3 regions of the Uliginosibacterium silvisoli genome follow, and region 1 is predicted to be linked to each of the others. Evidence: predicted binding sites of a transcription regulator. Region 1 holds the regulator's gene; each other region holds the start of a gene.
What was found. Region 1 encodes LexA, which represses DNA repair genes until DNA is damaged. Its sites were predicted from a motif close to ACTGTATNTANATACAGT; they were not measured.

Region 1 (7,488 bases):
GGACGTCGCGCAGGCATGGCCACACTGCGCCAGCACGAAGGTCTATCGGGCTTTCCGAAACGCAGCGAAAGTGACTACGACACTTTCGGTACAGCACATTCGTCGACCTCGATTTCCGCCGCACTCGGCATGGCGGTAGCTTCCAAGCGAAAAGGCGAAGACCGCCGCGCCATCGCCGTCATCGGCGACGGCGCGATGTCGGCAGGCATGGCTTTCGAGGCGCTCAATAACGCCGGAGTGATGGATGCGGACCTGCTTGTGGTCCTCAACGACAATGAGATGTCCATCTCCCCGCCCGTTGGCGCACTGACCAACATCCTCGCGCGCCTACTGTCAGGCAGGACCTACAACTTCGCACGTCGTGCCGGAGAGAAAGTCCTCGGCGTTGCACCAAGCGTGCTCGAGCTCGCCAAGCGGGTCGAAGAGCATGTCAAAGGCATGGTCACACCAGGCACACTGTTCGAAGAATTCGGCTTCAACTACATTGGCCCGATCGACGGCCATGATCTCGATACGCTGATCCCCACACTGCAGAATCTGAGCAAGCTAAAGGGCCCGCAATTCCTGCACGTCGTCACGCGCAAGGGCCAGGGCTACAAGCTCGCCGAGGCTGACCCCGTCCTCTACCACGGTGTTGGCAAGTTCGATCACAACGCCGGCATCCAGAGCAACAAGGGCACACCGAAGCTGACCTACACCCAGGTGTTCAGCGACTGGATCTGCGACATGGCGGCGCAGGACGAGCGCCTCATCGCCATTACACCGGCCATGCGCGAAGGCTCGGGCCTGGTCCGCTTCGAGAAGGAATATCCGCAACGCTATTTCGACGTCGGCATTGCGGAGCAACATGCCCTGACCTTCGCCGCAGGCATCGCCTGCGAAGGCATGAAGCCCGTGGTGGCGATCTACTCCACCTTCCTGCAACGCGCTTACGACCAACTCATTCACGACATCGCACTGCAGAACCTGCCTGTGATGTTCGCCATCGACCGAGGCGGCCTGGTCGGCGCCGACGGTGCAACACACCACGGCGCGTTCGACCTGTCCTACATGCTATGCGTGCCGAATATGGTGATCATGGCGCCAGCCGATGAGAATGAATGCCGGCAGATGCTCTACACCGCATACAAGCTGGATGCACCCACGGCCGTGCGCTATCCGCGTGGCGGCGGCCTCGGCACCACGCCGCAAAAGGAAATGACCGCCCTCCCCGTCGGCAAAGGTGAAGTTCGCCGCCAAGGTAAACGCGTCGCCCTCCTCGCTTTCGGCAGCATGCTTGGCAGCGCCCTCGTGGCAGCAGAGTCGCTCGACGCTACGGTCGCCAATATGCGCTTCGTCAAACCGATCGACGTCGAACTCGTGCTCGAACTCGCGCGCACACACGAGCTTCTGGTAACGCTGGAAGAAAATGCCGTCATCAGCGGAGCAGGTAGCGAGGTTGCGCGCGTCCTGGAAGAGGCAGGCATCGCCACCCAAACGCTGCGCCTCGGACTACCGGATCGCTTCATCGATCACGGCGACCAGCAACAGCTACTGGCAGAAATCGGGCTGGAAACCCAACAAGTGATCGAGCGCATCAACGCACGACTGGCCAGCCAGACATGATCGGCTGGACAGCCATCTCGCAGCCCCTCTGACGCCACGTCAATCCAATGGACATTCGGCTGCCGGGCAAGATCGAAACCGAGCGACTCGTCTTGCGCAGCCCACTCCTTGCAGATGCCGACGTAATCTTCGACGCATACGCACAGGATGCCGAAGTATGCCGTTACATGGTCTGGACACCCCACACAGACGCAGGCGCCACGCAACTGTTCATCGCCTCTTGCATCGAGGCCTGGCAGGCCAATCTTCGATTCGCATACATCATCACCGAGCGCGGCTTGAACACCCCCCTCGGCATGCTCGAAGCACGTCTGCTCAACACCACCATCGACATTGGCTATGTCCTGGCGCGAGCACATTGGGGCAAGAGCATGATGCCGGAAGCCATCGAAGCACTCTCCAGCATCGTATTGGCCAACCCCAAGCTGTTTCGCATCCAGGCCACATGTGACGTCGAAAACATTCCATCACAACGCACACTGGAGAAGGCGGGCTTTCTAAGGGAAAAACGACTTGAGCGACACACCATCCACCCGAATATCTCGCCCGAGCCACGCGCCTGCCTCATGTACGCAAAGACAAGGTAGTCATCAGTAACGGTAGTCGCCGCCCACAGGCCGCCGCAGCCAAGTCCGACCCAAAAACAAAAAGCCCGCATCTCTGCGGGCTTTTTGCTGAATCGGCATCTCGAAAAATTAACGCTTCGAGAATTGCTTACGACGACGCGCGCCGTGCAGACCGACCTTCTTACGTTCGACTTCACGCGCATCACGCGTTACGAAGCCAGCCTTCTTCAACGAAGACTTCAGTTCTGCATCGTAGTCGATCAGAGCGCGGGTAATACCGTGACGCACCGCACCGGCTTGACCGGACTCGCCACCACCCGTGACGTTCACGAGGATGTCGAAACGATCAGCATTCTGGGTCAATTCCAGAGGCTGACGAACGATCATGCGACCAGTTTCGCGCGAGAAGAACACGTCCAGTGGCTTACCGTTCACAACGATCTTGCCTGAACCTGCCTTGATGAAGACACGAGCCACTGCAGTTTTGCGGCGGCCGGTACCGTAGTTATATTGTCCGACGGGCATTTATTCGCTCCTCACTTAATCTCAAGTGCCTTGGGCTGCTGGGCGCTATGCGGATGGGTTGCACCGCTGTAGCACTTCAGCTTCTTGAGCATGGCGTAGCCGAGTGGGCCCTTGGGCAGCATGCCCTTGACAGCCTTCTCCAGCACGCGCTCCGGGAAGCGTTGTTGCAGCTTGGTGAAATTGGTTTCGTAGATACCGCCCGGATAACCGGTGTGGCGGTAGTACTTCTTGTCTTGTGCCTTGTTGCCGGTTACGCGCAGCTTGTCGACATTGACGACGATAATGAAATCGCCGGTATCCACGTGCGGAGTGTAAATAGCCTTGTGCTTGCCGCGCAGGCGGTGAGCAATCTCGCTAGCGAGGCGACCAAGCACTTTGTCAGTGCCATCAACCACATACCAGTCGTGAACGACTTCATGCGGCTTTGCTGAAAACGTACCCATCAGAGTTCCTTTACTTCACGTTTAGCTTCCTTGGGAAGCCTTTTTATTGTGGCTTGGAGCTGATCGGAAATCGCCCGAGGTTTGCACCTCGCGGATTTTCCAGCCAACCCGAAGCGGAAAGCCGGCGATTGTACGAGCACAATCACCGGGCTGTCAAAGCCTTTCGCGCACGACGTCCAACAGCGCGCGCATGACGCAAAGGCAAAATGCAAAAAAAAACGCAGCTCGGTTAGAGCTGCGCCAAGTCCACACCAAAGGAGGAGGGTGGAGGAGACACTGGTTGGAGGTAGCGCGACGAACTGAACTTGTCAGTTACTTCAGCTGCATCCCTCACACGATTTGAATTATGGCGATCCACTTTGTGCAACGCAAGAACTTTCACGGGGGATTTGCTCAAATGTTTCTATATGCCGATAAGTTATTGTTATTGGAATACAAGTCACAGAATTTATTGAACTAATTCTGACAAACTTCATCGCTTCGCAAGAGTGTGACATTCTTAACGCTCACACCAAGCCCGCCAGAAACTACATTTCCACGCGCAATTGCTGCATGGCAACACAAAAACTCGCGCGCCGACATGATTGATAATATTGAATTATTTTTCGATTTTATCGTTTCGAGCGCTATATGAAGCTGCCGAACTGTGCGCCACGTCAGGACGACAGTCGCGCGAAGACCCAATACATGTAGGCTCGCCCCTCTGAACCGGGGTCAGGAATTTCAAATGGCATTTGCAGACTTCCATCTGCGACATAAGACCCCGCAGGCGCAGTCACAAGGCCCGATCACCTTCCTCGCACCAACGCGCGCCGGCTCATTGCGTTACGAATAGTGCGAGCAGGACAGAGGCGGCCAGGAACCGACTCTCCGTCCACGAAGTTTCGTGAAAAACAAAGAGCCCTGGCCTTAGAAGTCCTTGAGCAAACAGAGTGCAAGCCGGGAATGGCCTGAGTCACGGTCCGGCCGTGCTGTCCCCTGGCTTGCCGAACCAGGCCACTGACTTCGCTCAAGAGAGAAAACATCGAGAGGGCGCCAGGCAGGTCCCCTCGGGAACGCTGAGTGCCACGCTTGAGGTCTTGGGCCTGCAAGGCCGTCGTGAGAGGCAGCAGCCATGCCCCTCAATAGCAGCCCTCGCCTTCAGGACCAAGCTGGCTGTGCTGATGTAGCCAGAAAGTTAACGTGGTGAGTTCAGGCGCGACTCTTCATATAACGCAAGCAAGCCATAGGTGCGCCCACGTCGCTGCAGAACATCAAGCATGGCTTGCGCCCACGGACGCGAGACAGCGGCACGGCTGGCCGGGATGAGAGTAGTGGCAACGACAGTCTTGCAGGATTGCTTGCTGAGCTTCATGGTGTGTCCTTCAATTCACGGTGTTACGGGGTATCTGGTATCGCAGCTTGGCAAAGCTCACGCAGAACCGAAATCGTCGCGGATCAGCCCGACGACCAGTCCTTCAATCGTCAGGCTCTGACGCTGTGGATCGACGATGATTGGTCGCATGCTGCTGTTCTCGGGCAGCAGTTCGACCATGCCTTTGCGCCGTTGCAGGCGCTTGACAGTCACTTCGTCATCGACACGGGCAACGACAATCTGTCCATTACGAACTTCGGACGTGCGATGCACGGCGAGCAGATCGCCTTCCATGATCCCCACGTCAACCATCGACAGACCATGCACCCGCAAGAGGAAATCGGCACGCGGCTCGAACATGCCGGGATCGACCCTCACCCGCTTGTCGATGCTGCCTTCAGACAGGATCGGCGACCCCGCTGCGACTCGACCAACTACCGGCAACCCCAGCGACTCCATGAGACGAATGCCGCGTGAGGCGCCCGCCTCCAGCAGGATCACTCCCTTTTTTGCAAGCGCCTTGAGATGCGCCTCGGCGGCATTCGGCGAAGCGAAGCCAAACGCGGTACAAATTTCGATGCGTGTCGGCGGCGCGCCGCTCTCTTCGAGCGTAGCGCGGATGAACGCCAGGATTTCCTGCTGTCGGGGGGTTAGATCGTCCATACCGGCGATTGCCCTGCTGTTTTTCGATAACTGTATTTATATACAGTTAAATTCAAAACTGCAAGTCGCTACGGAAAAAGTCACTGATGGAGCTGCTACGGCAATCGCGCAACTGCTACGCAAGCCCTGATCCGGAACGGGTATTTGTAAGTATGATGCCGCAAAGAACTACATCCCCCGCTTGAGCACGAGGCAGGAAGCATGGCGCAGCGATACAAGATTGTATTCCAGGGCGAACTTCTGGCAGGTTTTGATCCGATTCAGGTACGTGCCGATGCGGCCCGCTTGCTCAATGCGCAACCATCGCAAATCAGCCAGCTGTTTTCCGGCCGCCCGGTAGGCATCCGCAACAACCTGTCTGCCGCTGAAGCGGCTCGTTACCAGTCGAGTCTAAGCAGTATTGGCTTGCGCGTGCGGGCCTTGGCCAGCACTACCGACAACAATACCGCGAGCAAGCCTGCCAAATCACAGGCGAGCTTTCGCATCACGTACTCCGGTGGCGTGTTACCAGGCTTGAGCAGGGAGTCCGTCATGCAACGCGTGATGCATAAGTTACGGCTGGACGAAGCCCGGCTCGCGCGTCTTTTCTGCGGAAAACCCGCCATCCTGAAGAAGGGTCTGGATGCCATCGCAGCGGCGCGCTATCTCGCTGAAGCGACGCAACTGGGCATGCTGGCTAACATGGAGCCTGAACCGCCGACGAAGGAGATTGCGCCACACACGCCTGCTGGAACCGGGCAACGCTTCATGCAAAGCGCGGTGAAAACGCAGCTCTATTCACCGCGCGCGCCACTCTATGACGACGGCAGGCGTAGCGCAGAATTCTCCGAAGTGCGCACCAATGTCGATATCGATCTGATGCGCGCCTTGGCCGAAGAGCCCGTCGGACAGTCAAAGCAAGCGGCAGCCGAAGAGCCCCTGCCGCAGGTCAGACTCTGGCGACCACCCGCTCCGGAACAAGCCGTGACCGCAGAGACCACGCCTGCGCTGGCGACGCCAGCCGCAATCGCTCAAACACCCGAGCTGGCCTTGGGTTCAATCGCGCTGCACATGCCGACCAATACGTCAGCCGATATGCAGGTCTCCCCTGCGCCACGCCGCAAACCGGCGCTGCAACGCCTTGCAGAAATGGGCTCGCTGCTGCCTCGCGCGCTATCGCGCATCCTGCAATAAGCAACGCTCAGGGCGTAGAGCCTTCGCAGGCCTTTCCTGCCATGCGAACAGCATCCACGCCTTTACGCGCCAAAGCGTCGGCACGCTCATTCTCGGGATGCCCTGCATGCCCCTTTACCCAGAGCCATTCCACCTTGTGTCCTGCGGCCAGCTCATCAAGCTGGCGCCACAGATCTTCATTCTTGACGGGCTGCTTGTCAGCGGTTTTCCAGCCCCGCTTTTTCCAGCCTTGGATCCACTCCGTGATCCCCTTCTGCACGTACTGTGAATCAGTGTAGACACGGGCTGAAACCGGGCGTTTCAAGGCTCTCAGACCGCGGATGACGGCCATCATTTCCATGCGGTTATTGGTGGTTTGCGGCTCCCCGCCCCACAACTCTTTTTCGACATCGCCGCTGCGCAGTATGGCGCCCCAGCCGCCGGGGCCCGGATTACCGCTGCAGGCGCCATCCGTGAAGATGTCTACGGTTTCAATCGTGGTCATGTGCTGAATGAGATGTCTGGTAGGGGCGCGATTGTAGGCGAACGCGCCCGCGCAAAGTCATTGTTCGCCCGAGAAACCGTCGCGTCGGGAAACAGGTGCCATGGCTTTCTTGGGTCTGACCTGGGCGCGCCAGTCGGGCATGATCAGCCGCATGCCGCGCACGCGCTTCACTGCCTGCAGGATGTAGGCGCCGCCCGCGAAGTGCCACCAACGGTCACCCGCGGCATCCATGAATGACCATCGCCGCAACCACGCGTCCGACGAGACGGGTGGCGCATAACAACCGAACGAGCCGGCATGCGTCTCGAAACTGAGCAGAGTCAGCCAGTCCTTGAGGCGCGGCACGGAGAAATATTGCCCTTGCCAAGGCAATTCGCCAAGGTTGCCCGAGAACGAGCGGCGCAAGCCCCACAGACTGTATGGATTGAAGCCGGCGATCACCACGCTCCCCTCGGGCACCAGCACGCGTTCGACTTCGCGCAGCAGCTGGTGTGGATGAGCCGCAAATTCGAGCACGTGCGGCAGGATCACCAGATCCAGGCTTTGCGAAGCGAAAGGTAACTCCTCCGGGTCGCACAAGACCTTGGCAGGGCTCGTCACGCCGCAATGCAGACGATGCGGCATGCGGCTGCTACGCAGGAAGTCCTGTTTCGGCTGACCGATCTGCACGGCGTT
Region 2 (7,488 bases), on a different contig from region 1:
GACCTGCCCCAGCATCTCGACGAAGCAGAAGCGGTTGCAGGCACCGGTGAGTTCATCGACGAGGGCCTTGGCCTGCCATTTCATCTCGCGCTCCTTGAGCGCATTGATGTCCCAGGCAATGATGCAGAAGCCGGTCTGCGTGCCCTGCGCATCGCGCTGCGGAATGAAGTGGCCCTGCACGTGGCGCGCGCCATCCATGGTCATGAGCATGTTCTCGTATTCGACGGACTGGCCCGTCTGCACCTTGACGATATGACGTTGCACGCGGGCATAGTGTTCGTCGCCGAGGAACTCGTGGATCGTCTGGCCGAGGGCGGGCTCGCGGCCGAGCATCTCGAGGTAGTGCCGGTTCCAGTACTGGAAGCGTTCCTCGTTGTCGACGGCGGCGACGAGGCCCGGAATGTCGTCGGTAATCGAGCGCAGCAGCGACTGCTGCTGGCTGAGGGCGGCCAGCGCGCGGCTGCGTTCTTCGAGCAGGGCGGCATTGGTCTCGAAAGCCAGCCGGTCACCCAGCGCGGCACCGAGCAGGCCGGCGACGAGGCGCAGGGTCTGTACGTCTTCCTCGCTGAAAGCGTGTGCGGTGGACGAGATGATCTTGAGCACGCCTACGGCTATGCCGGCGCGGAACAAGGGCGCGACCACCATGGCCGCCGAGCCGATCTTGCGCGCCGCTTCGCGATTCACGCGTGGGTCGTTGTAGGCATCCTCCGAAATCGTGACGGTGCCGCTGGCGATACACAGGCCGGAGAGCGACGTGCCACGCTTGAGGCGCAGGCCGACGTATTCGGCGACGCCGCCGCTGGCGGCGACGTAGACCAGTTCGTCGTCTTCCACCATCTCGACGACTGCGCCCGTGGCGGGCGTGATCTGCAGCATGCGTTCGACCACGAGCGGCAGGAAACCCTCCAGGTTCAGCGCCGTCTGCGCCAGTGCCGTCTGCGTGTCGATGATCTTGTTGAGCTTGTCGGCCTGTATCTCGAGCTTCTGCATCGCGGCATGGCGCAAACCGCCTTCGGTCAGCAGATGCTGGTTGGCCATTTCGGTGGCTTCGGCCGCGTACTGCTCGTTGCGTAGCAGGCGCATGGCGAACCAGAAGGAGGCGCCGAGCAACAGCATGTCCAAGATCGCAATGATGGCCGAGATGTCACGGGTACGGCGTTCGAGGTCCCGGGCGCTGGCCTGCGCCGCAGCCGACTTCATGTTGGCGTCGTCGATCTGTTTGCCGATGAGCGTGCGCAGCGCGTCCATGATCTGCTTGCCGCGCAGGAAGTCTTCATCGGTGGCCAGCTTGCTGGCGGCACGCATGGCGATCTGTTCGCGTTGGTAGGTGGACGCTTGCTGGTCGAGCTGCCAGAGCGTGTGAACCGTCGCCTCGTTGTGGGTCGTGGTCAACCGCTGCGCGATCTCTGGCAGCAGCAAATTGACGATGCCGCGCCCCGCAATATACGGCTCGAGAAACTCGCGCAGGCCAGAGAGCACGAAGCCGCGCTGGCCCGTCTCGGCATCCTTGTAGGCCCCCAGCAACTGGTTCAGCTGGTCGACATCAGCGGCAATCTCGTTCGCCGTCGTCTGGCGCTCCACCACGCGCTGCGCCAGCACGAAGGGCACGATGGTATTGATGACCAGCACGACGAGGCCGATCAGGAAAGCGAGCCGCAGTCTCTTGTTCATTTTCCGCCCGAGGGTTGCGGGTCGATCCGTGCGCAGAGGTCGTCATTCCTCGGCGCTGCGTCAGCCCGTGTCTGGAACCTTACGTCATTTTATAGACGTGCCTTGAGCATTGTTCCATCAGCCGACACGGGGCAAAACGATCAGGTGCAGCGCGCGGGGCTGATCCCGAAGGGCGGGGAAGCAGGTCAGGCGGCTGCGCGCAGTGGCGCGGGTGCGCTCCAGCGGCGCAGTTCATCCAGTGTCGCGGGCGACAGGCTGGCCGCATCGACAGCATTGCTGCGCGCGTAAATCATCAGGCCAAGCAATTCGACCAGCAGGCGGCTTTCCCTCGGCAGCACGGCATCTACCGCCGGGTGTGCCTGCAGGCAGCGCGCCGTTGCCTGCTGGACTTGCTCGAACGTAATCGGGTTCATGGTGCTTCCTTGGCGTCCTGCCTCTCCGGGCGGTGAAGAATACGGGAATGGTCTTGTATGTGAGACTGTATATTTGTACAGTCATGCTTTGCAAGTCGATTTCGTACATTGAATCTGCCGGGCCACCTGTACGTATGCCCTCCATTGCTTTCATGACCCTGTCCGCAACCCCTCCATCCCCACCGAGCCACGCCTACCTCGCCAGACTCAACACCGAGCAAAGGCAGGCGGTCGAGCACGGCATCGACGCGCACGGCGGCAACACCCCGGGTGCGCCAGCGGGCCCGCTGCTGGTCATCGCCGGCGCCGGTTCGGGCAAGACCAATACGCTGGCGCATCGCGTTGCGCACCTGATCGCCCATGGCGCCGATCCGCGCGGCATCCTGCTGCTGACTTTCTCGCGCCGCGCCGCCATCGAGATGGGCCGCCGCGTGGAGCGCATCGTCGCCAGCATCGACGGACCTGCCTCGCAACTGGCCGGTGCTGCCCTCACCTGGGCTGGCACCTTCCACAGCATCGGTGCGCGCCTGCTGCGCGAGTATGCGCAGCAGCTCGGCATGAGCCCTTCCTTCACCATCCATGACCGTGAGGATTCGGCCGACCTGCTCAACCTCGTGCGCCACGAGCTGGGCCTGTCGAGCAAAGAGAAACGCTTTCCGGCCAAGCACACCTGCCTGTCCATCTACTCGCGCGTCATCAACACCAGTGCAGCGCTCAAGCATGTGCTGGAGACTGCGTTCCCCTGGTGTGCGGAATGGGAGGACGAACTGCGCCGCCTGTTCGCGGGCTATGTCGAAGCCAAGCAGAAGCAAGCGGTGCTCGACTACGACGACCTGCTGCTTTACTGGGCGCAGATGCTCACCGAGCCCGCGCTGGCGGAGAGCGTCGGCGCGCGCTTCCAGCACGTGCTGGTCGATGAGTACCAGGACACCAATCTGCTGCAGGCGGCCATCCTCAAGGCGCTCAAGCCGGACGGGCGCGGCCTCACTGTGGTTGGCGACGATGCGCAATCCATCTACGCGTTTCGTGGCGCGACGGTGCGCAACATCCTCGACTTTCCACAGCAGTTCGACCCGCCCGCCACCATCGTCACGCTGGAGCGAAACTACCGCTCGACGCCGGGCATCCTCGACGCATCGAATGCCGTCATCGGCAGGGCCCGCGAGCGCTACAGCAAGGAGCTGTGGACCGAGAAGCCGGCGGCTGGCTCGCCGCTGCTCGTCACTGTGCGCGACGAGATGGATCAGGCACAGTACGTCGTCAGCCAGATCCTCGAACGCCGCGAGGAAGGCACAACACTGAAAAAGCAGGCCGTGCTGTTCCGCGCCGCCCATCACAGTGCGCAGATCGAGATCGAACTCACGCGCCGCAACGTGCCCTTCGTGAAATTCGGCGGCCTCAAATTCCTCGAGGCGGCGCATATCAAGGACCTGCTTGCCGTGCTGCGCTGGATCGAGAATCCGCGCGATCGCGTCGCCGGTTTTCGCGTGCTGCACCTCCTGCCCGGCATCGGCCCGAAGACGGCGGGCAAGGTGCTCGACGAGATCTCGTTGAGCGATGAGCCGCTGGCCATCATCGAAGCCTTCACGCCACCTGCTCAGGCGAAATCCGACTGGCAGTTGTTCGTTGAAATGATCCGTCTGACACGCGGCGGCAACTCACGCTGGCCCGCCGAATTCGAACTCGTGCGCCAGTGGTACGAACCGCACATGGAGCGCAAGCATGAAGACGCCCTCGCACGTGGCGGCGACTTGCTGCAGATGGAGAAGATCGCCGCCGGCTACCCGACGCGCGAGCGCTTCCTCTCCGAGCTCACGCTCGATCCACCCGACGCGACGAGCGATGAATCCGGCGTACCGCTGCTCGACGAGGACTACCTGATCCTGTCCACCATTCATTCAGCTAAGGGGCAGGAGTGGGATAACGTGTTCCTGCTCAATGCGGTCGACGGCTGCATTCCTTCGGACATGGCCACCGGCAACGACGAAGAGATCGAAGAAGAGCGTCGCCTGCTCTACGTCGCCATGACGCGCGCCAAAGACCAGCTGCAGATCCTCACGCCACAACGCTTCTATGTGCACGGCCAGTCGAGCACGGGCGACCGTCACGTGTATGCCAATTGCACGCGCTTCATCCCCGCTGAGTTGATTCCACATTTTGAGACGAAGGCCTGGCCGATTGCTTCGCCACCTGCATTGAATACGCCGGGAACGCCACCGCCACAGGCCTTCATTGATCTGGCGGCGAAGATGCGGGAGATGTGGAAGGCGTAGTTGTAGTCGTCGGGAATTGTGGCAACCCTCTCCCGACGCTATCGCGCCACCCTCTCCCCGGCTGGGGAGAGGGAACTGCTACGTGATGGCCGCTGCTGTTCCCTCGCCCGCTTGCGGGAGAGGGTGGTCCGTCAGGACCGGGAGAGGGCGCGCTTCACCAAGGAAACAATAAACAACATGCCCATAAAAACCGGCACCGCCTCCTGGGCAGACAAAAGCCTCATCGCCTGCGGCCGCTTCTATCCGCGCGGCTGCACCACGGCCGAGGCGCGCTTGCGCTACTACGCCACGCAGTTTCCGCTGGTCGAAGTCGACAGCAGCTACTACGCCATGCCGTCAGCACAGAACTCACAACTCTGGGCCGAGCGTACGCCGGATGACTTCGTCATCGACATGAAAGCCTTCCGCCTGTTCACGGGCCACCCTGCACCGCTCAGCGCTTTGCCGGAAGACATCTTCAATGCGCTGCCACGAACGGCGAAGCTCAACGTCTTCTACCGCGATGTCCCGCCGGAAATCCGCGACGAACTCTGGCGCCGCTTCATCGACGCGTTACGCCCGCTAAAGACCGCCAACAAACTCGGCGCCGTGGTGTTCCAGTTCGCGCCGTGGATACTCAACAACCGCGCCGGCAAGGCACACGTCGAACACTGTGCCGATCGCATGGCAGGTCACGTCGTCGCCGTCGAGTTCCGCAACCGCAGCTGGTTCCAGGACGAAAGGAAGACGGCTGAGACGCTGGCCTTCGAGCGCGACCGCGGCCTGGTCAACATCATCGTCGACGAACCGCAGGGCTTCGAGAACAGCATCCCTGCCGTATGGGAAGTGACCAACCCGAAACTCGCCATGGTGCGCTTGCATGGCCGCAATGCCGTCAGTTGGGAGAATCGCAGCAAGAGTACCGGCGGCCGCTTCGACTACGAGTACCCCGACGAAGAACTCGCATCGCTGTCCATCGACATCAAGCGCATTTCAGGCCTCGCTGATGACGTGCACACCGTGCTCAATACCAACAAGGAGGATCAAGGGCAGCGCAATGCGCAGCGGCTGATCTGGCAGTTGCAGGAAGTAGTGCCAATCTGAGAGTGGCAATGGACTTCGATAGCAGCTTATGTTTTTCCAATAATCCTGTAAGTCTTTCCCTGATCTCCCCATACATGCCTATCAACGAAGAATGGCGGGCCTGCACAAAAAAGAGAGGGATCAGGGCTGAGCAGACCGCCCATCGCCTCTTCGCGATAAAAGAGCAGCAGGACAAGAAAAAGTGCAGCAACTCCGTTCAATGCATGCTTCAGGCAAGCCTCCTCAAAATGCGTATGGCGGCGATGCTTGACTTTGTTATATGCCGTCCACCACAAAGGGCTTGAACCCTCGTGCCAACTTTCCCAAGGAGTCAAGGTAAGTCCGAATCGAGGCACGGTAACAACGTAGCTTTCGAGCCCCGGAAAGGTTGAGAAAATTACTGACCTATACGTGTTGATACTGCTGGCTCGGCAATTGGGATCAAGCTTTTCGCATAGCTGCTTTAGTACGACATCAACCTCTGACGCTGCTGCGAACAGGACTCTTGCCAGCTCAATTGAATGACAAGCGAAGTTGCTTTCAGTCGGTTCAACATAGCGCGCTAAGCGGGCTACATCGTCTTCTATCGATAAAAAGTAATTCCAGTGCTGCAAGGGGGCTCTTGTCTCTATACCCATCGCCTCTCCCGTTCCACTTGCGTGCGCTAAATAGTCACATTCTTGCTTAGTTTTGGTAATCACATCTACGCGTAACCCTCCCTTTGCGAATTTCTAGTCGCCTAAATGGCTTCTGTGATGCCCGAGGTGCAACCGGGCGGGCTGCCTCATGGAGGCTCGGAAGTGTCCACGAGGAAATTTGTCTTTGACGTGAGCGCTCACTTCGCATACGATGCGCAGCCCCGTCGGGGTGTAGCGCAGCCCGGTAGCGCGCTTGCTTTGGGAGCAAGATGTCGAGAGTTCGAATCCCTCCACCCCGACCACTTATTCGCAGTGCCCACAGTTTCCCGGGTCTGCAGCAGTAAAAAAGCCGTTCCAGCGTAGCTGGAACGGCTTTTTTCATTGGTGGCCTGCGCCGGTGGCTCAGAGCATGAAGCCCAAGTCGCGCGTGCTGAAGTTGCCGATATTGGGGGCGATCAGGCTCAGCTCGCTGTCGCTGACACCGAACCACTTCGCCATCGTCGAGGCGTACTGATCGACCGAGCTTCTGGGTAGCAGACGCCCTGAGCCGACGTCGTCTGTCGTGCCCATGGCGACGACCGGGAAGGTACCGTAGATGTCCCCGCCCTTGACCGCGCCGCCGACCACGAAGTGATGCGCGCCCCAGCCGTGGTCCGAGCCGTCACCATTGCTGGTGAGGGTGCGGCCGAAGTCGGAAGCCGTGAATAGCGTGGCCTGGTTGGCGACGCCGAGATTCACCGTGGCCTGGTAGAAGTAATTGATGGCACCGGCCAGCTGTGTGTGCAGGCTGGCTTGTGCGGTGATCTGGTTGTCGTGCGTGTCGAAGCCGCCGAGGCTGACGAAGAACACCTGACGTTTGGCGCCGAGGGTGGTATTCACAGCGATCAGGCGTGCCACGATCTGCAGTTGCTGGGCGAGGCGGTTGTTGGCCTGGGCGCCGAGCGCGACGCGTGAGTCGGTCGCCGGCACGGTGGCAAGTGCCGTGCTGACCTGGCTGGCAGCGCCGATGGAGCGCGTCACGACGCTGGCATGATCCTGCTCCAGCACCTGACTGCTACTCTGCTGCGTGAGCGACTTGAGTACGTTGGCGCCGCTGCTGGCCCCATTGCCCGAGCCGAACAGATTGGTGCTGGTGGTGCCGCTGATGGCCGTCGCACCACTGGTGCCGATCTGGTACTGGAAGATGTTCTGGCCGGACAGGAACACCGTGTTGCCGGAAGCGGAAATGGCTGTGAAGATGGTGTTGCTGTTGGCGGCGGCAAACATGTCGCCGAGACGCCCCCCCCAACCGACCTTGCCGCCTTCGGGGCTGAAGGCTTGCCAGGTGGCCTGCTGGTCGTTGTGCGAGAACAGCTTGGGCGGCGCGGCGACGGTGCCGGCCTTGTATTGCGCGGCATTGGTGATGGGCGTGATCAGCGGACCGACGTTGGC
Region 3 (7,488 bases), on a different contig from region 1:
ACAGCTTGGCGATCTGGCGCAGCCAGATTGCATATTGTGCACGCAGCTCGGCATCGTTGATGAAATCGGTCGAGGCCACGCCGAAGAACAGCTTGGTGCTGATGTTGTTGTTCTGGTAGCCGATGTTGACCAGCTGGCCGAAGGCGACTTCTGCCTCGCTGAATTTACGCAGGCGGCGGTTGGTCTGGTACAGGCCGGCATAGGTCTTCATGATCTGGCCGTCGGGCCGCAGCGAGGCTGCCTTGTACATGCCCAGCGCTTGTTCCAGCTTCTCGGCTTCATAAGCGGCGTCCGCTTCGGTGAGCAGCGAGGCGGTGGGCAGCGAGTCGAAATAGTTGGGGTCGGCCTGCTGGCCCGGCGACATCTGCGCAGTCTCGATCTGGCCCTCGACGCGCTTGTCCTTCAGGTACATCGGGCTGTCCTGGTAAGCGGCAACCGGCGTCACGTCGATCTTCTTGTCCGAGATCCAGGCGTCGGAACTGGCCACGACCTTGCCGCTCTTGCGCTCGATCACGGCCAGCGCCAGCTTGTACATCTTGTCCTTGCCGGCTTTCTCTCCGTCAGTGAAAGCGGAATACAGCATTGCGCCGCTCACCACGTACTTCGCTCCGTCGTAGTTCTCCAGCGTCAGCGGCACGAAGACATAGCGGTCGGACACCTTGGCGGCTTCTTCCCGCAGGATCTTCTCGACCGCCAGGCTGGCCTGGTTCACCTCGGCCGTGTTGGCATCCACCACCGGGTCGAGCATGAAAACTGTCTTGCCGGTAGCAATGCCGACCGCCATGCCCGTGACGCCTTCCTGTTTCTTGACCTGGTTCATCAGCGAGTTCGCTGCGGTACGCACGGCATCCGCAAAGCTCAGCGGCGCGGCCGTGGTTTTCTGCTGCGTGCTCTTGCAAGCAAAGAGGCTCAGTGCGATCAGCACCAGCGCGAGTGCCCGCGCTGCTGCGCCGAGGCTACTGCTCAAGCCGCCGTTGTTCTTGTTCATATCGACCTCGTTGTGTCCGGGAGCGTGCACGCTCCGGTCATTTCTATTGTGAAACTTGTGGGATGCCTTTGTTCGCTGGCGAACGTCCGGCGAATGCTGGTCTGCAAATCTCTGCAGATCTCGTTCTGCTGCACCGACAAATCTGAACCTGCTGTGTTTCAGGTTGCCCGTCCTTTTCCTGTGTCCTGATCGCGAGCGCGCAGCAAGTCGCGCCATTGCTTCATTGACAAGCACACGGGCCGTGCCGATCCATTCAATGTTAATCGAAGCAAGCGCGGTGCCAACAGGCAAACGCACCTTAGGGCGTAGGGGATGCCGAGCTTGTCGGCGAAGGTTCATGGCAAAAATACGTTTACTGTATAAAATTACAGTTATTGCCTGTTGAGTCCGCCTCGCTTCAGAGGGGCGGTTTTTATCCGCATGTCTGCCGTGCCATCAGCCCTCGATGATGTTTTGTTGCGCCTCGATATCTGGCGAGGCGACCGGCTGGCCACGCTGGCAGCGGAGGCGGTGGCCAGCGGTTTTGCGCAAATGGATGCGGAGTTGCCGGGCGGCGGCTGGCCGCGTGGTGCCTTGGTGGAGCTGTTGCCGGAAACGCGCGGCCTGGGCGAAGTCGCCGTGTTATTGCCTGCGCTGCGCCAGTGCGTGGCCGAGGATTTGCCGGTGGCCCTGGTCGCGCCGCCGGGGCTGGCCCATGCGCCGGCCTGGGCGGCCAGCTTTCCGCTGGCGCAGCTGCTCGTGGTCGAGGCCGCGCAGGACGATATCGCCTGGAGCGTGGAGCTCCTGCTGGCCAGTGGTGGTGTGGGCGCTGTGCTTGCCTGGCTGCCGGCGAAGATCAGCAACAAGTCGCTGCGGCGCCTGCAACTGGCTGCGGAAGGCAAGCGTAGCCTGGCCTTCATGTTCCGGCCGCCATCCTGTGCGCAGGCTTCATCGCCTGCGCCTTTGCGTCTGAGCTTGCGTGGCAGCCGGCAAGGCCTGCAGGTCGACATCTTCAAGCGTCGCGGCCCGCCTTGCGAGAAGACGCTGCTATTGCAGGTCGAGCGGCCTTTGCCGTGGGCACGAGTGCGCAGCGAGCCCCCGCGTGTGACGCAAGCGCAGCGCAAGCCACAACTTGCCGTGGTGATGAAATGAGCGAAGCGCCGCCGAAGGATCTCTGGCTTGCCCTGCATTTCCATCGCTTCCCGCTGGAAGTGTTCGACGCGATTGAGCAACCTGCCGTGGCCGCCGAACGTCATCTCGTCGTCTGCGCCAATGCGCAGGCAGCAGCGCTGGGCGTAGTGGCCGGCATGCGCCTGTCGGGCGCGCTGGGGCTGGCGCCTGGCCTTGGCGTGTATGAGCGCAAGCCGCTGCGGGAAGCAGAAGCGCTGGATCGCCTCGCGTGCTGGGCGGGGAGCTTTTCGCCGCATGTCAGCCTGGCAGGGCCCGATGAATTGCTGATCGAGATCGGTGGCTGCCTGCGTCTGTTCGGCGGGCTGGATGTGCTCTGCGGGCTCGTGCGCGACGGCGCCGTGGCGCAGGGCTTCAGCGTGCACATGGCACTGGCGCCCACGCCACGTGCGGCGCAATGGCTGGCGCGCTCGGGGCAGGAGATCTCCTGTAACGACATGGCCGACATCAGACAGCATTTGCAGACCTTGCCTGTCGAGGCCATTGGCCTGTCGCTTGCCGAACAGCAGACGCTGGCCTCCCTCGGCGCCCGCCACTTGCAAGACCTGTTCGCCTTGCCCGCCTCAGGCCTGGCGCGGCGCTTCGGCATTCGCTTGCCACAGCAACTGGCACAAGCACTAGGCGAGGCGCCCGATCTGCGCAGCGAGTTCATATTCCCCGAGGCTTTTGTGCAGAAGCTTGAGCTACCCGCCAAGGTCGAGCAGGCCGCCATGCTGCTGTTCGCCGCGCGACGCTTGCTCGCGAGTCTCGCTGGCTGGTTGAGCGTGCGCGCTTCCGGCGTGGCGGAATGCGATCTGGTGCTGGTGCATGAAGACGGCATTGCCGACACGCACCTCGTCCTCGGCTTCGCCAGCGCGACGCGCGAGCTTGCGCGCATGGAACGTGTGCTGCGCGAGCGCCTGGACCGTCTCGAATTGAACGCCGCCGTCACCGACCTGCGGCTAGAAGCCGCCATGCCCGTGCACCTGCCCGGCAACACGCTGGGATTGTTCGCGCAGGCCTCGGCGCAGTCGCTCGACCCGGTCATCGAACGCTTGCGCGCGCGCCTGGGCAAGCACGCCGTCCATGCCATGGAGATAAAAAGCGACTATCGACCGGAGTGTGCAACGCGATCCGTCGAACGCAGCGATGCGAAAGAAACAAAGCCTGGATCACCAAGACCACTCTGGCTGCTGCCGGAATTGCAGTCGCTGCAGGAGCGCGATGGCGCCTTGCATTACGGCGGCGTGCTGCAACGCATAGCAGGGCCGGAGCGTATCGAAAGCGGCTGGTGGGATCGTGGCGAAGTAGTCGAAGAGCAGGCTGCCGTGGGCGACGTGCGACGCGATTACTACGTAGCAGTCTCTGTGCGCGGCGAGTGGCTGTGGATTTTCCGCGACCGGCAGGGCTGGTGGTTGCAGGGGGTGTTTGCGTGATCACCTGTGACCAGCATGTAGGAGCGGGCCATGCCCGCGACACCACGGACACAATAAGGGGCAGGGCTGTATTGCTGGCTGCGTGGTCGCGGGCATGGCCCGCTCCTACCCGTCGTAGGCGGGCGGAGTGAGTATGGCCAAACTACCCGACTACGCCGAGCTGCACTGCCTCAGCAACTTCAGCTTCCTGCGCGGCGCTTCGCAACCGGGCGAGCTGATGCAGCAGGCGCGCATGCGTGGCTACAAGGCTGTTGCCATCACCGACGAGTGTTCGTTGGCCGGCGTCGTGCAAGCCTGGCAGGCCTTGAAAGACCTCCGTGAGGAAGACGCGGAAGAGGCGCGCGAAGCCGAGCGTAAAGGCCTGCCACCGCCACCCGCCAAGCCACCACTGCCCAAGCTCATCGTCGGCAGCGAATTCGTTTTTAGCTGCGGCCTCAAGCTCGTCCTGCTCGCGCAGAACCGCGAAGGCTACGGCAACCTCTCCGCGCTCATCACACTCGCGCGGCGGCGATCGCCCAAAGGCGAATACGAACTGCAGCGTGGCGACCTGACCAGCATCGTGCCGCGCGGTGCGGTGCCGGATTGTCTGGCGATCTGGATTCCCGGCACGGATGCCGACGAGCAAACCGCGCGCTGGCTGGCCGCACGTTTCCCGAAAGATGCGCACAGCGGTGAGGACCGCCTGTGGATCGGCGTCGAACTGCTATGCGGCCCTGACGATGCGGCACAACTGGCGCGACTCCAGGCAATCAGCGAAGCCAGCAACATTCCGCTCGTAGCCTGCGGCGACGTGCACATGCATGCGAAAGATCGCCGCCCGTTGCAGGACACCCTCACCGCAATCCGCCTGCACACCACCGTGTTCGATGCCGGCCACGCGCTCTTCCCGAATGCCGAGCGGCATCTGCGTTCGCGCGTGCGTCTCGGCCGTCTCTATCCACACGCCTTGCTCGAAGAGAGCGTACGCATCGCCGAACGCTGCAACTTCGATCTCGGCACGCTGGGCTACGAGTACCCCGGCGAGATCGTGCCGCAAGGCCACACGCCGACTTCGTACCTGCGGCAGGAGACGGAGAAGGGGTTGGTGAGCCGCTATCCGGACGGCACGCCGGAGCAGGTGCGCAACGACGTCGAGAAGGAGCTGACCCTCATTGCAGAGAAGCAATACGAAGCCTTCTTCCTCACCGTGTACGACATCGTGCTGTTCGCGCGCAGCGAAGGCATCCTCTGTCAGGGACGCGGCTCGGCTGCGAACTCTTCCGTCTGCTATGCCTTGGGCATTACAGCGGTCGACCCGACGCGCGCGCATCTGCTGTTCGAGCGCTTCCTGTCGCGCGAGCGTGACGAGCCGCCAGACATCGACGTCGACTTCGAGCACGAACGTCGCGAAGAAGTCATCCAGTACATCTATCGCAAATACACGCGCGAACGCGCCGCGCTGGCGGCGACCGTCATCCGCTATCGCACCAAGAGTTCGCTGCGTGACGTAGGTGCTGCGCTGGGCTTCGGCGAGCCGCAGATCGCCGCGCTGACACGTTCGCTGGCGTGGTGGGACAAACGCGCCGACCTGCCTGAACGGTTGGCAGAAATCGGCCTCAGCCTGCAGAGCCCGCGCGTCGTCAAATGGCTGGCGCTGGCTGAAGCGCTGCGCGAGTTTCCACGCCACCTCTCGCAACACGTCGGCGGCTTCGTCATCTCGCAAGGCCCGCTGTCGCGCATGGTGCCGATCGAAAATGCCTCGATGGCCGAGCGCTCGGTGATCCAGTGGGACAAGGACGATCTCGAATCGCTCGGCCTGCTCAAGGTCGACGTGCTCGCGCTCGGCATGCTCACCGTAATCCGCCGCGCGCTGAACTGGGTGTCGGCGCGGCGCGGCGAGCACTGGGACGTGCACAGGGTTCCACCCAAGGATGTGCCCACCTACGACATGATCTGCAAGGCCGATACGGTCGGCGTGTTCCAGATCGAATCGCGCGCGCAGATGTCCATGCTGCCGCGCCTGCGACCGCGCGAGTACTACGACCTCGTCGTGCAGGTCGCCATCGTGCGGCCGGGGCCGATACAGGGCGGCATGGTGCATCCGTATCTGAAAGGTCATGCCGAGAAGAGATCCGTGCAGTCCATCAACCCGGAAATTGACGCGGTGCTCGATCGCACGTTCGGTGTGCCGATCTTCCAGGAGCAGGTGATGCAGCTCGCCATCGTCGCCGCGGACTTCACGCCGGGGCAGGCGGATCAGTTGCGTCGCGCGATGGCTTCGTGGAAGCAGAAAGGCCATGTCGAGAAGTTCAAGGACAAGCTGCGCGAAGGCATGCGGCGCAGAGATGTGCCCGAGCATTTCATCGAAGCACTCTGTCGCCAGATCGAAGGCTTCGGCGAATACGGCTTTCCCGAATCGCACGCCGCCAGTTTCGCGCTGCTCGCCTATGTGTCCTCATGGATCAAATGCCACGAGCCGGAAGCCTTCCTCTGCGCCTTGCTCAACAGCCAGCCCATGGGCTTCTACCAGCCAGCACAACTCGTGCAGGACGCACGCAATCATGGCGTACGTGTCGATCCTGTCGACGTGTGCATCAGCGATTGGGGCTGCAAGCTGGAATGGCGTAGCGGGGAAGGCCGTGATGTACGGCCGGGCGTACGCCTCGGCCTGCGCGAGATCAGCGGCTTCGCGCAGGACGCCGCCGAGCGCATCGCCATCGCACGCGGCGAGCGTGCCTTCACCAGCGTGGAAGACCTCGCCGCGCGCGCGCAATTGTCCGCAGGCGACATGAAACGCCTCGCCGCAGCCAACGCGCTGGAATCGCTGAGCGGCCATCGTCGTCAGGCAGCCTGGCAGGTGAGTGGCCTGCACAGACAGAGCACCCCCGTGCAAGCCGACCTCTTCGACGCCGTGCCCTCACGCGAAGCTGCTGTGCAGATCGTCGCGCCGAAGGAGGGCGAGAACATCGTCGCCGACTACCGCACCGTCGGCCTCACCCTCGGCCGCCACCCGCTGGCCTTGCTACGCAACAAGCTGCATGCGCGACGTTTCGACCGCAATGCAGATGTCCTGCTCGGCGCCGATCGCGCACCGGGCCGCGCCGCCGGCATCGTCACCTGCCGCCAGAAACCCGGCTCGGCGAAAAGCGTGTTCATCACCATCGAAGACGAGACCGGCGTCATCAACGTCATCGTCCATCCCTGGCTGGTCGAACGGCAGCGGCGCGAGGTGCTGAGCGCGCAACTGCTCGGTGTGTTCGGGCAGCTGCAGTCGGAGAATAATGTGGTGCTGCTGGTTGCTAAAAGGCTGGTCGATCTGACGCCGTGGCTCGGGCAGCTCGCGACGACGAGTCGGGATTTTCATTGAGCTAGCGTGTGGCCGAGCGCTGCTAGCCTAGGCGCATGCCGTGCACGAAAATCGTGCTCAAATCGACTGCGTAACGCCCCGTCAAATGTCTGACAGTACAAAGCCATGCACTTCATTCTGCGCATTCACCCCGGTGCCAACGATCTGTCCTTTGTCGTTGATGGCGCGTGCAATTGACAGGCTCTTCCAGCCTGCTGCCTGAACTGCAGGAAGCGCGCCTAGATCAATGGGTGGCGTCTTTGCAACGCTGTCGTAAAGGACTGCGCGACCGTTGGCTATGCCTACGATCTGACCTTTGTTGTTGATGTCATAGGGTTCCAGGGGAATTACCTCGGCACGGCCGGTGACCCCTGTGGGGCTGGCTGCGGTCCACAAGAAACCCTTGCCGCCATATACACCGACAATTTGATTGAGATCATTAATGCCACGTGCCTCGCCTTGGTCGGGAGGGAGCCCAGTTCCTGCGGGAATGGCTAAGTCTTTAATGGGGTCGACAATGCCTGCAACTGGATTGCAGATATAGGGTTGATGCGAGCCTGGCTGTCCGCGAAAGACGAGCGCATTTCCTGCAA

Region 2: a site for LexA is predicted at 2,149-2,166, ahead of VVD49_RS05600 (ATP-dependent helicase). Genes of this name have one in related genera too.
Region 3: a site for LexA is predicted at 1,343-1,360, ahead of imuA (translesion DNA synthesis-associated protein ImuA). Genes of this name have one in related genera too.

What each region holds. Positions count from the first base shown of each region.
Region 1 is NZ_JAYXHS010000002.1:390,761-398,248, reverse strand. It holds gene dxs (1-deoxy-D-xylulose-5-phosphate synthase) at 1-1,605, shown strand, start outside; gene VVD49_RS11450 (GNAT family N-acetyltransferase) at 1,653-2,192, shown strand; gene rpsI (30S ribosomal protein S9) at 2,301-2,696, opposite strand; gene rplM (50S ribosomal protein L13) at 2,708-3,139, opposite strand; gene VVD49_RS11435 (hypothetical protein) at 4,317-4,493, opposite strand; gene lexA (transcriptional repressor LexA) at 4,551-5,156, opposite strand; gene VVD49_RS11425 (hypothetical protein) at 5,358-6,329, shown strand; gene rnhA (ribonuclease HI) at 6,337-6,804, opposite strand; gene VVD49_RS11415 (class I SAM-dependent methyltransferase) at 6,871-7,488, opposite strand, start outside.
Region 2 is NZ_JAYXHS010000001.1:1,204,832-1,212,319, forward strand. It holds gene VVD49_RS05590 (diguanylate cyclase domain-containing protein) at 1-1,671, opposite strand, end outside; gene VVD49_RS05595 (DUF3717 domain-containing protein) at 1,857-2,084, opposite strand; gene VVD49_RS05600 (ATP-dependent helicase) at 2,237-4,357, shown strand; gene VVD49_RS05605 (DUF72 domain-containing protein) at 4,535-5,440, shown strand; gene VVD49_RS05610 (hypothetical protein) at 5,467-6,057, opposite strand; tRNA gene VVD49_RS05615 (tRNA-Pro) at 6,283-6,359, shown strand; gene VVD49_RS05620 (DUF1501 domain-containing protein) at 6,460-7,488, opposite strand, start outside.
Region 3 is NZ_JAYXHS010000005.1:180,353-187,840, reverse strand. It holds gene VVD49_RS21395 (OmpA family protein) at 1-988, opposite strand, end outside; gene imuA (translesion DNA synthesis-associated protein ImuA) at 1,409-2,119, shown strand; gene VVD49_RS21385 (Y-family DNA polymerase) at 2,116-3,570, shown strand; gene VVD49_RS21380 (error-prone DNA polymerase) at 3,704-6,916, shown strand; gene VVD49_RS21375 (hypothetical protein) at 6,998-7,488, opposite strand, start outside.